Regions from separate parts of the Streptomyces sp. NPDC002490 genome, predicted to be linked through region 1. Evidence: riboswitches for the same ligand, from Rfam matches in the RefSeq annotation. Region 1 holds a riboswitch; the other holds the start of a gene.
The links. Region 1 has a riboswitch for glycine ahead of gcvT (glycine cleavage system aminomethyltransferase GcvT). Riboswitches for the same ligand answer to the same signal wherever they lie in the genome.
Positions count from the first base shown of each region.

Region 2: linked by a shared signal. The riboswitch ahead of gcvP (aminomethyl-transferring glycine dehydrogenase) and the one ahead of gcvT (glycine cleavage system aminomethyltransferase GcvT) in region 1 are both predicted to bind glycine.

Region 1 is NZ_JBEOWM010000005.1:78,829-85,022, forward strand. Features, by position in the region: gene ABT092_RS04780 (AAA family ATPase) at 53-772, opposite strand; glycine riboswitch at 982-1,075, shown strand; glycine riboswitch at 1,076-1,196, shown strand; gene gcvT (glycine cleavage system aminomethyltransferase GcvT) at 1,229-2,344, shown strand; gene gcvH (glycine cleavage system protein GcvH) at 2,508-2,888, shown strand; gene glyA (serine hydroxymethyltransferase) at 2,910-4,178, shown strand; gene ABT092_RS04800 (L-serine ammonia-lyase) at 4,433-5,800, shown strand.
Region 2 is NZ_JBEOWM010000062.1:8,309-14,502, reverse strand. Features, by position in the region: gene ABT092_RS27540 (DUF5999 family protein) at 184-390, shown strand; gene gcvP (aminomethyl-transferring glycine dehydrogenase) at 471-3,356, opposite strand; glycine riboswitch at 3,528-3,623, opposite strand; gene ABT092_RS27530 (PRC-barrel domain-containing protein) at 3,736-4,119, shown strand; gene ABT092_RS27525 (DNA polymerase IV) at 4,029-5,468, opposite strand; gene ABT092_RS27520 (MerR family transcriptional regulator) at 5,533-6,171, opposite strand.

The DNA of each region.
Region 1 (6,194 bases):
AAGCTCCGGGCGTCCGGCGCCCGTTCGGGCCGGGCGGCGGTGCCGTCCGGGCCTACGCGTCGAAGCGGACGGACCGCAGCGCCCCGCCCGCCGCCCGGTCCAGCAGCACCGCGGAGGCGCAGCCGGCCGGCAGCACCCCCCGCTGCGCGTCCCGCACCAGCCGGCCGATCGCCCGCCGGTGGCGGGCGAAGGCGTACCGGGACACGCCCCGGCCCCGTTGGCGCTGCCCGTCGAGGGCGGTGTCCGGCGCCACGTCGAGCAACAGCAGGTGCAGCCGGGTGCCGCGGGCCCGGGCCTCTCGGGCCAGCCAGCGGCGCACCCACGCCTGGGTGCCGCAGTCGTGGACCACCACGCTCTCCCCGGAGCGCAGCGCCCGCCGCAAGCCGGCGAAGTGCGCGACCCGCACCAGCGGCCGGTACAGGGCGTACGGCAGGGCGGCGGGCATCCGGCGGGCCCAGCGGTCGCGGGTGTCCTGGGAGTCGATGCGCCGCGCCGGGGCGACGGGGGTCGCGAGGGCGGCGCGGACGAGGCTGACGGAGGTGTCGCGGACCGTGCGCGACATCAGCGTGGACTTGCCGCTGCCCGGCAGCCCGGACACCACCACCAGGTCACCGGGGGCGAACCGGAGCGCGTGCGGCCCGCGGCCGGCCCGGTCCCGTAGGTCCCGGACCACCGCGGCGGCCCGCTCCGTGCGCGCCCGCGCGGCGGCGGCACCCGCCTGCTCGGGCAGCGCCACGCCAGCGGCGCTCGCGTACCCCCTCGTCGTGTTCACCGTGATCGTCCCCTCCAGTCCGTCACGTGAGCCTTCCCCGTAGAGTGTAAAGAGCCGGTAATTTCGCGGGTCCGGATCGCGTACGGATACGGCCACGGGTCCGTGACGGGGACCGCCCCGGACCGGTGCCGCGGGGTCGGGGGGACGCCACCCTGCCCAAGGCGGCGCGAGCGTGCAATGATGTGCCCGCCAACTGCATACCGGCCGCTTGAACCCGCGCGGGAGAGCCCCCGGCCGTACCGGGGCGCCGAAGGAGCAAGTCCCTCCCTTGAATCTCTCAGGCCCAGATACCGCGCGGGCGAGGCACATCTGAAAAGCGGACCGCGACGTCGTACGCGCGGTCCCACCCAAGGTGCAAACCGGGCCGCCGCCCAGCGGCGTGGCTCCCGGCGAACCTCTCAGGTCCGATGACAGATGGGGAGGACCATCTCGCCGTCATGCCCTGGGAGCACCTTCATGAGCACCGCCCCCCGCCGTACCGCGCTGGACGCGCTGCACCGATCGCTCGGTGCCACCATGACCGACTTCGCGGGCTGGGACATGCCCCTGCGCTACGGCAGCGAACGGGACGAGCACCACGCCGTGCGCACCCGCGCCGGACTGTTCGACCTCTCCCACATGGGGGAGATCACCGTCACCGGCCCGCAGGCGGTGGACCTGCTGGACCACGCGCTGGTCGGCAACCTCGGCACCGTCGCCACGGGGCGCGCCCGGTACACGATGATCTGCCGCGAGGACGGCGGCATCCTGGACGACCTGATCGTCTACCGCACCGGGGAGACGGAGTACCTGGTGGTCGCCAACGCCGGCAACGCCCAGACGGTGCTGGACGCGCTGCGCGAGCGGGCCGCGGGCTTCGACGCGGAGGTCCGCGACGACCGGGACGCCTACGCGCTGATCGCGGTGCAGGGCCCCGAGGCACCGGGCGTCCTGGCCGCCGTCACGGACGCCGACCTGGACGGGTTGAAGTACTACGCCGGGCTGCCCGGCACGGTCGCCGGGGTCCCCGCGCTGATCGCCCGCACCGGCTACACCGGTGAGGACGGCTTCGAACTCTTCGTCGCCCCCGAGCACGCGGAGGGCGTGTGGCGGGCGCTCACCGAGGCGGGCGCCCCGGTCGGGCTGGTGCCCTGCGGACTGTCCTGCCGGGACACCCTGCGCCTGGAGGCGGGCATGCCGCTGTACGGGCACGAGCTGACCACCGGGCTGACCCCCTTCGACGCGGGTCTCGGCCGGGTGGTGAAGTTCGAGAAGGAGGGCGACTTCGTCGGCCGGGCGGCGCTGGAGGCCGCCGCCGAGAAGGCCGCGGCGAACCCCCCGCGCAAGCTGGTCGGCCTGGTCGCCGAGGGCCGGCGGGTGCCGCGCGCCGGGTTCGCGGTGGTCGCGGACGGCACGGTGATCGGCGAGGTCACCTCGGGCGCGCCCTCCCCCACCCTCGGCCAGCCGATCGCCATGGCGTACGTCGACGCCGCGCACGCCGAGCCGGGCACCGCCGGGGTCGGGGTGGACATCCGCGGCACGCACGAGCCGTACCGGGTCGTGGCACTGCCCTTCTACCGCCGCCGGAAGTAGTTTCCGCGCGCACCACCGGGCCCGCCCGGATGCACCACGCTCCGGTTCCACCGGGCCCCCGCGCGGTACATGACGTCCGTCGGGCCGTGCGCTCCGACGCACGTCTCACATGCCAAGACATCCCGTTCCTCAGCACTCCCCCGCGTACAGGAGAATTCCCACCATGAGCAACCCCCAGCAGCTTCGCTACAGCAAGGAGCACGAGTGGCTGTCGGCCCCCGACGGCGAAGGCGTGGCCACGGTCGGCATCACCGAGTTCGCCGCCGGTGCGCTCGGTGACGTCGTCTACGCCCAGCTCCCCGAGGCGGGCCAGCAGGTGACCGCGGGCGAGACCTGCGGCGAGCTGGAGTCGACGAAGTCGGTCAGCGACCTGTACTCCCCGGTGACCGGCGAGGTCACGGAGTCCAACCAGGACGTGGTGGACGACCCGTCCCTGGTGAACTCCGCGCCCTTCGAGGGCGGCTGGTTGTTCAAGGTGCGCGTCGCGGCCGAGCCGGAGGACCTGCTCACCGCCGACGACTACACCGCCTTTTCCGCGGGCTGACCCACAACTAGGGATCATCTGATGTCGCTTCTGAACACGCCTCTGCACGAGCTGGACCCGGACGTCGCCGCCGCCGTCGACGCCGAACTGCGCCGCCAGCAGTCGACCCTGGAAATGATCGCGTCGGAGAACTTCGCCCCGGTCGCCGTCATGGAGGCCCAGGGCTCGGTGCTCACCAACAAGTACGCGGAGGGCTACCCGGGCCGCCGCTACTACGGCGGCTGTGAGCACGTCGACGTGGTCGAGCAGATCGCGATCGACCGGATCAAGGAGCTGTTCGGCGCCGAGCACGCCAACGTACAGCCGCACTCCGGTGCCCAGGCCAACGCGGCGGCGATGTTCGCGCTGCTCAAGCCGGGCGACACGATCATGGGTCTGAACCTCGCCCACGGCGGGCACCTGACCCACGGCATGAAGATCAACTTCTCCGGCAAGCTCTACCACGTGGTCGCCTACCACGTGGACGACGCCACCGGCCAGGTCGACATGGCCGAGGTCGAGCGGCTCGCCAAGGAGTCCAAGCCGAAGCTGATCGTCGCGGGCTGGTCCGCCTACCCGCGCCAGCTCGACTTCGCCGCCTTCCGCCGCATCGCGGACGAGGTCGGCGCCTATCTGATGGTCGACATGGCGCACTTCGCGGGCCTGGTCGCGGCCGGGCTGCACCCCAACCCGGTGCCGCACGCCCATGTCGTCACCACCACCACGCACAAGACCCTCGGCGGTCCGCGCGGCGGGGTGATCCTCTCCACCCAGGAGCTGGCCAAGAAGATCAACTCCGCGGTCTTCCCGGGCCAGCAGGGCGGTCCGCTGGAGCACGTGGTCGCCGCCAAGGCCGTCGCCTTCAAGGTCGCCGCCTCGGAGGAGTTCAAGGAGCGCCAGCAGCGCACCCTGGAGGGCGCCCGCATCCTGGCCGAGCGCCTGGTGGGCGAGGACGCCCGCGCGGCCGGCGTGAACGTGCTGTCCGGCGGCACGGACGTGCACCTCGTCCTGGTCGACCTGCGCGAGTCCGAGCTGGACGGCCAGCAGGCCGAGGACCGCCTCCACGAGGTCGGCATCACCGTCAACCGCAACGCCGTCCCGAACGACCCGCGGCCCCCGATGGTCACCTCGGGCCTGCGGATCGGCACCCCGGCGCTCGCCACCCGCGGCTTCACCGCCGAGGACTTCCGCGAGGTCGCCGACGTGATCGCCGAGGCGCTGAAGCCCTCGTACGACGAGACGGTCGCCGCGGCGCTGAAGGCCCGGGTCACCGCCCTGGCCGACAAGCACCCGCTGTACCCGGGGCTGTAGTCCCCCGCGGTGCGGCCCCGGTCCGGCTCGACCGGGGCCGCACCGTCCCCACACCGGCACCCGCCCGGGCAACACTTGAAGAAACGATCCATCAAGCCCGCTGGGCCCCCGGGACCCCACCCCGTCCCGGGCGCACCCCGTCCCGGGGACCCACCCGGTCCCCCGCACCAGCCCGCCCGGCCCCACCCCGTGCCGGTCGGCCCGCACCACCCGGCGGACAACGACGTCCGCCGGCCGTCAGCGAGGAGTCTTCCGTGGCCATCTCGGTCTTCGACCTGTTCTCGATCGGCATCGGCCCGTCCAGCTCCCACACCGTGGGCCCGATGCGCGCGGCCCGGATGTTCGCCCGCCGGCTCAAGAACGACGGCCTCCTCGCCCACACCGCCGCGGTGCGCGCGGAACTGTACGGCTCCCTCGGCGCCACCGGCCACGGGCACGGCACTCCCAAGGCGGTGCTCCTCGGGCTGGAGGGCGAGTCCCCGCGCACGGTGGACGTCGAGCACGCCGACCAGCGGGTGGCACGGATCAGGACCGACGGCCGGATCAGCCTGCTGGGCGCCCACGAGATCCCGTTCTCCTTCGACGACGACCTCGTCCTGCACCGCCGCGAGGCCCTGCCCTACCACGCCAACGGGATGACCCTGGCCGCGTACGACGCCGAGGGCGCGCCCGTCCTGGAGAAGACCTACTACTCGGTCGGCGGCGGCTTCGTGGTGGACGAGGACGCCGTCGGCGCGGACCGCATCAAGCTCGACGACACGCCCCTGGCGTACCCCTTCCGCACCGGCGACGAGCTGCTGCGGATGGCCCGCGAGTCGGGACTGTCGATCTCCTCGATGATGCTGGAGAACGAGAAGGCGTGGCGCACCGAGGAGGAGATCCGCGCCGGGCTGCTGGACATCTGGCGCGTCATGCAGAGCTGCGTGTCCCGGGGCATGAACCGGGAGGGCATCCTCCCCGGCGGGCTGAAGGTCCGTCGCCGCGCCCCCGCCTCGGCGCGCCAGCTGCGCGCCGAGGGCGACCCCGCGGCCCACGCCATGGAGTGGGTGACCCTGTACGCGATGGCGGTGAACGAGGAGAACGCGGCCGGCGGCCGGGTCGTCACCGCCCCCACCAACGGGGCCGCCGGGATCATCCCCGCGGTGCTGCACTACTACATGAACTTCGTCCCCGGCGCGGACGACGAGGGCGTGGTCCGCTTCCTGTTGGCCGCTGGGGCCATCGGGCTGCTGTTCAAGGAGAACGCCTCCATCTCCGGCGCCGAGGTCGGCTGCCAGGGCGAGGTCGGTTCGGCCTGCTCCATGGCGGCCGGCGCCCTGGCCGAGGTGCTGGGCGGCTCTCCCGAACAGGTCGAGAACGCCGCCGAGATCGGCATGGAGCACAACCTGGGCCTCACCTGCGACCCGGTCGGCGGGCTGGTCCAGATCCCGTGCATCGAACGCAACGGCATGGCCGGGGTGAAGGCGGTGACCGCCGCCCGGATGGCCATGCGCGGCGACGGCAGCCACCTGGTGTCCCTGGACAAGGTCATCAAGACCATGAAGGAGACCGGGGCGGACATGTCGGTCAAGTACAAGGAGACCGCGCGGGGCGGGCTCGCGGTGAACATCATCGAGTGCTGATGACGTAGGTCCTGACCAGCGCTTTTATGTCTTTCAGCGCTGTCAGGGCCTTCCCTGCTTGCACGGCGGAAAGTCCCTGGATCGGCCCTGAGACGGACGTGAAAGTCCCTGAAAAGTCCCTGGGAAATCCCTGTCGGCAAGGTCCTGGAGTGTCACCGCCCGGTCTCCCCAGGGTCTCGGCTGCTCAACGTACCCGCAGCCTGCTAGGAGTTCCTGGTCTATACACACGGGGGCGGCTGGGCCCTGCGTGGCAGCGTCGCCCTCACCCTTCACCCGACGCAGGGATGGTCCCCTCCACCGGAGCGAGTTGGCGCGCATGGTGCAACATTCGCCCAACAGCCAGGTGGCGACTGCTGCAAGACTGAACGAATGCCGGAACATCCCTTCACCTTCG
Region 2 (6,194 bases), on a different contig from region 1:
GGTGGACTGAACCATCCTTGCGGGTGATACGCGTCTAGCGAGTAAGAACCGGCTGCGACGAAATCCCTGCGGAATCACGCCCGTGCGGCAACACTGGAATCAGACCGACGACACGGGCGGCGGCACGTCTCCTCGTTCCGCCGCAGCACGGACGTCACACCGCAGCGAAAGAGCGCTTCCACCATGTGCCAGCATCAGCCATCGTGCCCGACGGCGGAGTCCGCCGACCGTGAGGCCGCGCTCGCCGTGGCCCACCGCCCCGAACAGGGGTGGAGTCTCCTCTGCAACGGCGTCCTGCACTTCGAGGACACCGGTGAACTCCTACCCAACGGCGAAGTCATCGCGCCTCGTCGCCCACTGGGCGCGGACGGGGTGATGACGGCGGCCTGAGCCCGCCGGTGCTGACGGACCGGTCGGGCGACCCGTGGCCGCCCGACCGGTCCGTCAGCACGTCAAGCCCTGCCGGCGGTTCACTCCCCGTAGGCGTCCAGCGGCGGGCAGGAGCACACCAGGTTGCGGTCGCCGTACGCCTGGTCGATCCGCCGCACCGGCGGCCAGTACTTGTCCGCGGGCGACACCCCGGCCGGGAAGACCGCCACGTCCCGCTCGTAGGGGTGCTCCCAGTCGCCGGCCAGGGAACGCGCGGTGTGGGGCGCGTTGCACAGCGGGTTGTCCTCGGCCGGCCACTGTCCGGACGCCACCTTCTCGATCTCCGCCCGAATGGCGATCATCGCCTCGCAGAAGCGGTCGAGTTCGGTGAGGTCCTCGCTCTCGGTGGGCTCGATCATCAGGGTGCCCGCCACCGGGAACGACATCGTGGGCGCGTGGAAGCCGTAGTCGATCAGCCGCTTGGCCACGTCGTCGACCGTCACGCCGGTCGCCTTGGTGAGCGGCCGCAGGTCGATGATGCACTCGTGGGCGACCAGACCGCCCGGACCGGTGTAGAGGACCGGGTAGTGCGGCTCCAGGCGCTTGGCGACGTAGTTCGCGGACAGCACCGCCACCTGGGTGGCCCGCTTGAGCCCTTCACCGCCCATGAGGCGCACGTACGCCCAGGAGATGGGCAGGATGCCCGCCGAACCCCACGGCGCGGCCGAGATCGGCCCCACGCCCGTGTCCGGTCCGGCCGCCGGCTGGAGCGGGTGGTTCGGCAGATGGGGTGCGAGATGGGCGCGCACCGCCACCGGCCCGACCCCGGGCCCGCCGCCCCCGTGCGGGATGCAGAAGGTCTTGTGCAGGTTCAGGTGCGAGACGTCGCCGCCGAACCGCCCCGGCTTGGCCAGCCCGACCAGCGCGTTGAGGTTGGCGCCGTCGACGTAGACCTGGCCGCCCGCGTCGTGCACGGCCGCGCAGATGTCGGCGACGTGCTCCTCGAACACCCCGTGCGTCGACGGATACGTGATCATCAGGACGGCCAGTTCCTCGCGGTGCCGCTCGATCTTGGCCCGCAGGTCGTCGACGTCCACCTCGCCGTCGTCGGCGGTCGCCACGACGACCACCCGCATCCCCGCCATGACCGCGCTCGCCGCGTTCGTCCCGTGCGCCGAGGAGGGGATCAGGCAGACCGTGCGCTGTTCCTCCCCGCGCGCCCGGTGGTAGCCGCGCACCGCGAGCAGGCCGGCCAGTTCGCCCTGCGACCCCGCGTTCGGCTGGAGGGACACCTTGTCGTAGCCGGTGACCTCGGCGAGCCGGTCCTCCAGTTCCCGGATCAGCGTCAGGTAACCCTGGGCCTGCTCGGCAGGGGCGAAGGGGTGCAGCTGCCCGAACTCCGGCCAGGTGACCGGTTCCATCTCGGTGGTGGCGTTCAGCTTCATCGTGCAGGAACCGAGCGGGATCATGCCCCGGTCGAGGGCGTAGTCCCGGTCGGAGAGCCGGCGCAGGTAGCGCAGCATCGCCGTCTCGGAGCGGTACTGGTGGAAGACGGGGTGCGTCAGGTAGTCGTCGGTGCGCAGCAGCGCCGCCGGCAGAGCGTCCGGGACCCTCGCGTCCAGGTCCTCGACGTCGGCGTCGGCTCCGAAGGCGGTCCAGACCGTCCCGAGTTGCTCGCGGGTGGTGGTCTCGTCGCAGGCCACGCCGACGTGGTCGGCGTCCACCAGCCGCAGGTTGACCCCGTCCTCGCGGGCCGCGGCCACGACGGCGGCGGCCCTGCCGGGCACCCGTGCCGTCACCGTGTCGAAGAACGCGCCGTGCACCACCTCGACACCGGCGGCCCGCAGGCCCGCCGCGAGGACCGCGGCGTAGCGGTGGGTGCGGCGGGCGATGGTCCGCAGGCCCTCCGGCCCGTGGTAGACGGCGTACATGCCGGCCATCACGGCGAGCAGCACCTGGGCGGTGCAGATGTTGCTGGTGGCCTTCTCGCGGCGGATGTGCTGTTCGCGGGTCTGGAGCGCGAGCCGGTAGGCGCGGTCGCCGTCGCGGTCGACGGACACGCCGACGAGCCGGCCGGGCAGGTTGCGGGCGAACTTCTCGTGCACCGCCAGGTAGCCGGCGTGCGGGCCGCCGAAGCCCATGGGCACGCCGAAGCGCTGGGTGGTGCCGACGGCGATGTCCGCGCCCAGTTCGCCGGGCGGGGTCAGCAGGGTGAGGGCGAGCAGGTCGGCGGCGACGGTGACGACGGCGCCCAGTTCGTGGGCCTGTTCGATGACGGGGCGCAGGTCGAGCACGGCCCCGGAGGCCCCCGGGTACTGGAGCAGGACGCCGGTGACGCCCCGCTCGGCGACCTCGGTGGGGATGCCGGCGGTCAGGTCGGCGACGACGACCTCCACCCCGGTCGGTTCGGCGCGGGTCCGGATGACGGCGACCGTCTGGGGCAGGGTGTCCGCGTCGACGAGGAAGACGCCGCCCTTGACCTTGCCGACCCGGCGGGAGAGTGCCATGGCCTCGGCGGCGGCGGTCCCCTCGTCCAGGAGGGAGGCTCCGGACGTGGGCAGCCCGGTCAGTTCGGCCACCGTCGTCTGGAAGTTCAGCAGGGCCTCCAGACGGCCCTGCGAGATCTCCGGCTGGTACGGCGTGTAGGCGGTGTACCAGGCCGGGTTCTCCATGACGTTGCGGAGGATGACCGGCGGGGTGAAGGTGCCGTAGTAGCCCAGGCCGATCATGGAGCCGAGGACGTCGTTGCGGTCGGCGAGGGAGCGCAGTTCGGCGAGGACATCGGCCTCGGTGCGGGCCGCGGGCAGGTCGAGCGCCTCGGCGTTCTTGATGACGTCGGGGACCGCGGTGGCCGTCAGCTCGTCCAGTGAGCCGTACCCGACCTGGGCGAGCATCTTGGCACGGGCTTCCGCATCGGGGCCGATGTGGCGCCGCTCGAACGGAATGCCCTGTTCGAGCTGGGAGAGCGGGGGACGGTTGACAGTCATTGCGGGGGCCTCCTGGTCGGTACGACCTGCGAGGGGCACCATGACGCGGGTGCCCGGACGGCCTCCCCCTCTGTCATCTCAACCTGAGAGCTTCACCGGGCGCGCGGCCCGACTTTCACCGTCGGTGAGGGCGGAGGTCCGGAAACCGCCCGCCCTGCTTTCCAGAGTGACCTCACCCGCGCGGTACTGGGGCCTGAGAGATTCCGGGGAGGATTTGCTCCTTCGGCGCCCCCGACCGTGGCCAGGGAGCTCTCCCGCACGGGGTCGACAGCCGCCTCCAGCCTACCAGCGGCTCTTCGCACGGGGCTTCGAGTGGCCGCCTGCGGAAATCTGCTCTTTCGTGGTGCTGACGGATGAGTTGCGACGAGCTGGAGGGCACGTGCAGACCGACATCGATCCGCGCAACCTGATCGGCCGCAAGGCGTTCGACCTCCACGGTGCGAGGATCGGCACGGTGGACGAGGTCTACCTCGACGACGCCACGGGAGTGCCGGAGTGGGCGGCGATCCGGACGGGTCTGTTCAGCCGGGACGCGTTCGTCCCCCTGGAGCCCAGCGAACTGGTGGCGGGCACCCTCCGGGTGCCCTTCGAGCGCGCCCTGATCAGGGACGCCCCGGACTTCGGCGTGGGGCGCCACCTCTCCCCCGAACAGGAGCTGCGGCTCTACCACCACTACGGGCTCGACGTGGCCTCTCCCGGCCCGGACGTCGGCGAGTGGGCCGCCGGCCCGGGGGACGAGCCCGAGCCGTCCGGGGAGAGGTAGCCGTCCGCCACCAGGGGGACCGGGTCGGAGGGGGTGAGGTCGGGGTCGTCCACGGCGAAGGTCCGCACCCGGCCCGGCGGGGAGTTTGGGGTCTCGAAGCGCACCGTCACCCGTCCCACCCCGCTGCCCTGGACCCAGCCCGGCCCGTGGACGGCGTGGTGGACGTCGTGTCCGGCCGCCCACCGGGAGGACGCACGGGCGGACGACACGGGGTCCTGCGGGCCTTCGGCCCCCGGATCGGCCTCCGTGTCGGCGGGCACCTCGGGCGGGTGCTCCCCGGCCGCCTGCGCGAACAGGTCCTCCTGGGTGTAGTCGGCGAGGCCGCTGACGCCCACGCCGAGGAGCCGCACGCCGCCGGTGGTGTCCACCGACTCCAGCAGGCGGCCGGCCGCCTCGCGGACCACCCTGGGGTCGTCGGTGGGCCCGCGCAGCGTCTCGGAGCGGGTGAGCGTCGAGAAGTCGTAGCGGCGCACCTTGAGCACCACGGTGCGGCCCGAATGGCCGGAGTCCCGCAGCCGTCGCACGCACCGTTCGGCGAGCCGCTGCACCTCCAGCCGCACCCGGGTCCGGTCGTGGATGTCGACGTCGTACGTGTCCTCCACGGACACCGACTTCGTCTCGCGTTCGGCCACCACCGGCCGCTCGTCGCGGGCGAGGGCCATCGCGTACAGGCCCGCTCCGTGGGCCTTGCCCAGCAGCCGCACCAGTTCGTCCTCGCCGGCCTCGGCGAGTTCGCCGACGGTGCTGATGCCCGCCCGGCGCAGGTGGTCGCCGGTGGCGGGCCCCACCCCCGGCAGCACCCGGACCGCCATGGGGGCCAGCAGGGCCCGTTCGGTGCCCGCCCGCACCAGCAGCAGACCGTCCGGTTTGGCCTCCTCCGATGCGATCTTGGCGACCATCTTGGAGGCGGCCAGCCCGACCGACCCGGTCAGCCCCGTGGCGGCCCGGATGTCGGCGCGCAGTCGGGTGCCCACCGCGCGGGCGGACGCCTCCTCGCGGGCCGTGCCGCCCGCCTCCAGGTCCACGAAGGCCTCGTCCAGGCTGAGCGGCTCCACCAGCGGGGACAACTCCCGCAACATGCTCATCACCCGGTCGCTGATCTCCCGGTAGAAGCCGAAGCGGGGCACCAGGTAGGCGGCGTTCGGAGCGAGCCTGCGGGCCTGGGCCGTGGGCATCGCCGAGCGGACCCCGAACCGGCGTGCCTCGTAGGACGCGGTGGCCACCACCCCCCGCGGACCGATGCCGCCCACCACCACGGCCTTCCCGCGCAGGCTGGGCTTGGCGGCCTGCTCCGCCGAGGCGTAGAAGGCGTCCATGTCCAGGTGCAGGATGGTGGGCTGGTTCCTCACCCTTCCGATGCTGCCCTACGGCGGTGACAACGCCCCCAGGCGGCCCGGGGGCGGCCTCCCGAGGTCAGCCGGCGCGGTTGCGGCGCCGGGCGAGTTCGTCCGCCGGATTGTGGCCGATCAAGGTCTCTCCCGTGTCGACGCGCTCGCCGTGCAGTTGGGACAGGGCGCTCTCGACGTCCTGCCAGACCACGCCGACGGCGATGCCGAAGACGCCCTGGCCGCCCTGGAGCAACTTGTGCACCTCGTCGGGCGAACTGCACTCGTAGACGGTGGCGCCGTCGCTCATCAGCGTCAGCCGCTCCAGGTCGCGGAATCCGCGCTCCCGCAGGTGCTGGACGGCCGCCCGGATGTTCTGGAGGGACACGCCCGTGTCCAGGAACCGCTTCACGATCTTGAGGACGACCACGTCCCGGAAGCTGTACAGCCGCTGGGTGCCGGAGCCGTGCGCGGGCCGAACGCTGGGCTCCACCAGACCGGTGCGGGCCCAGTAGTCCAACTGGCGGTAGGTGATGCCGGCGGCGGCACACGCGGTGGGACCCCGGTAGCCGACCGGTTCCGCGGCGCGCCGGGCGTCGTTCTCGGGCACCGGCAGGGGACGGGGCGGCACCTGGCCGACCCGACCGTCGTGGAGCGCGTACGGGCCGCCTTCCCCCAGGATCCGTCCGGGGGCACCCCCAGCCGTACCGTCGCCGCTGCTTCTCACGCCGACCTCCGTCCTTGACCTGC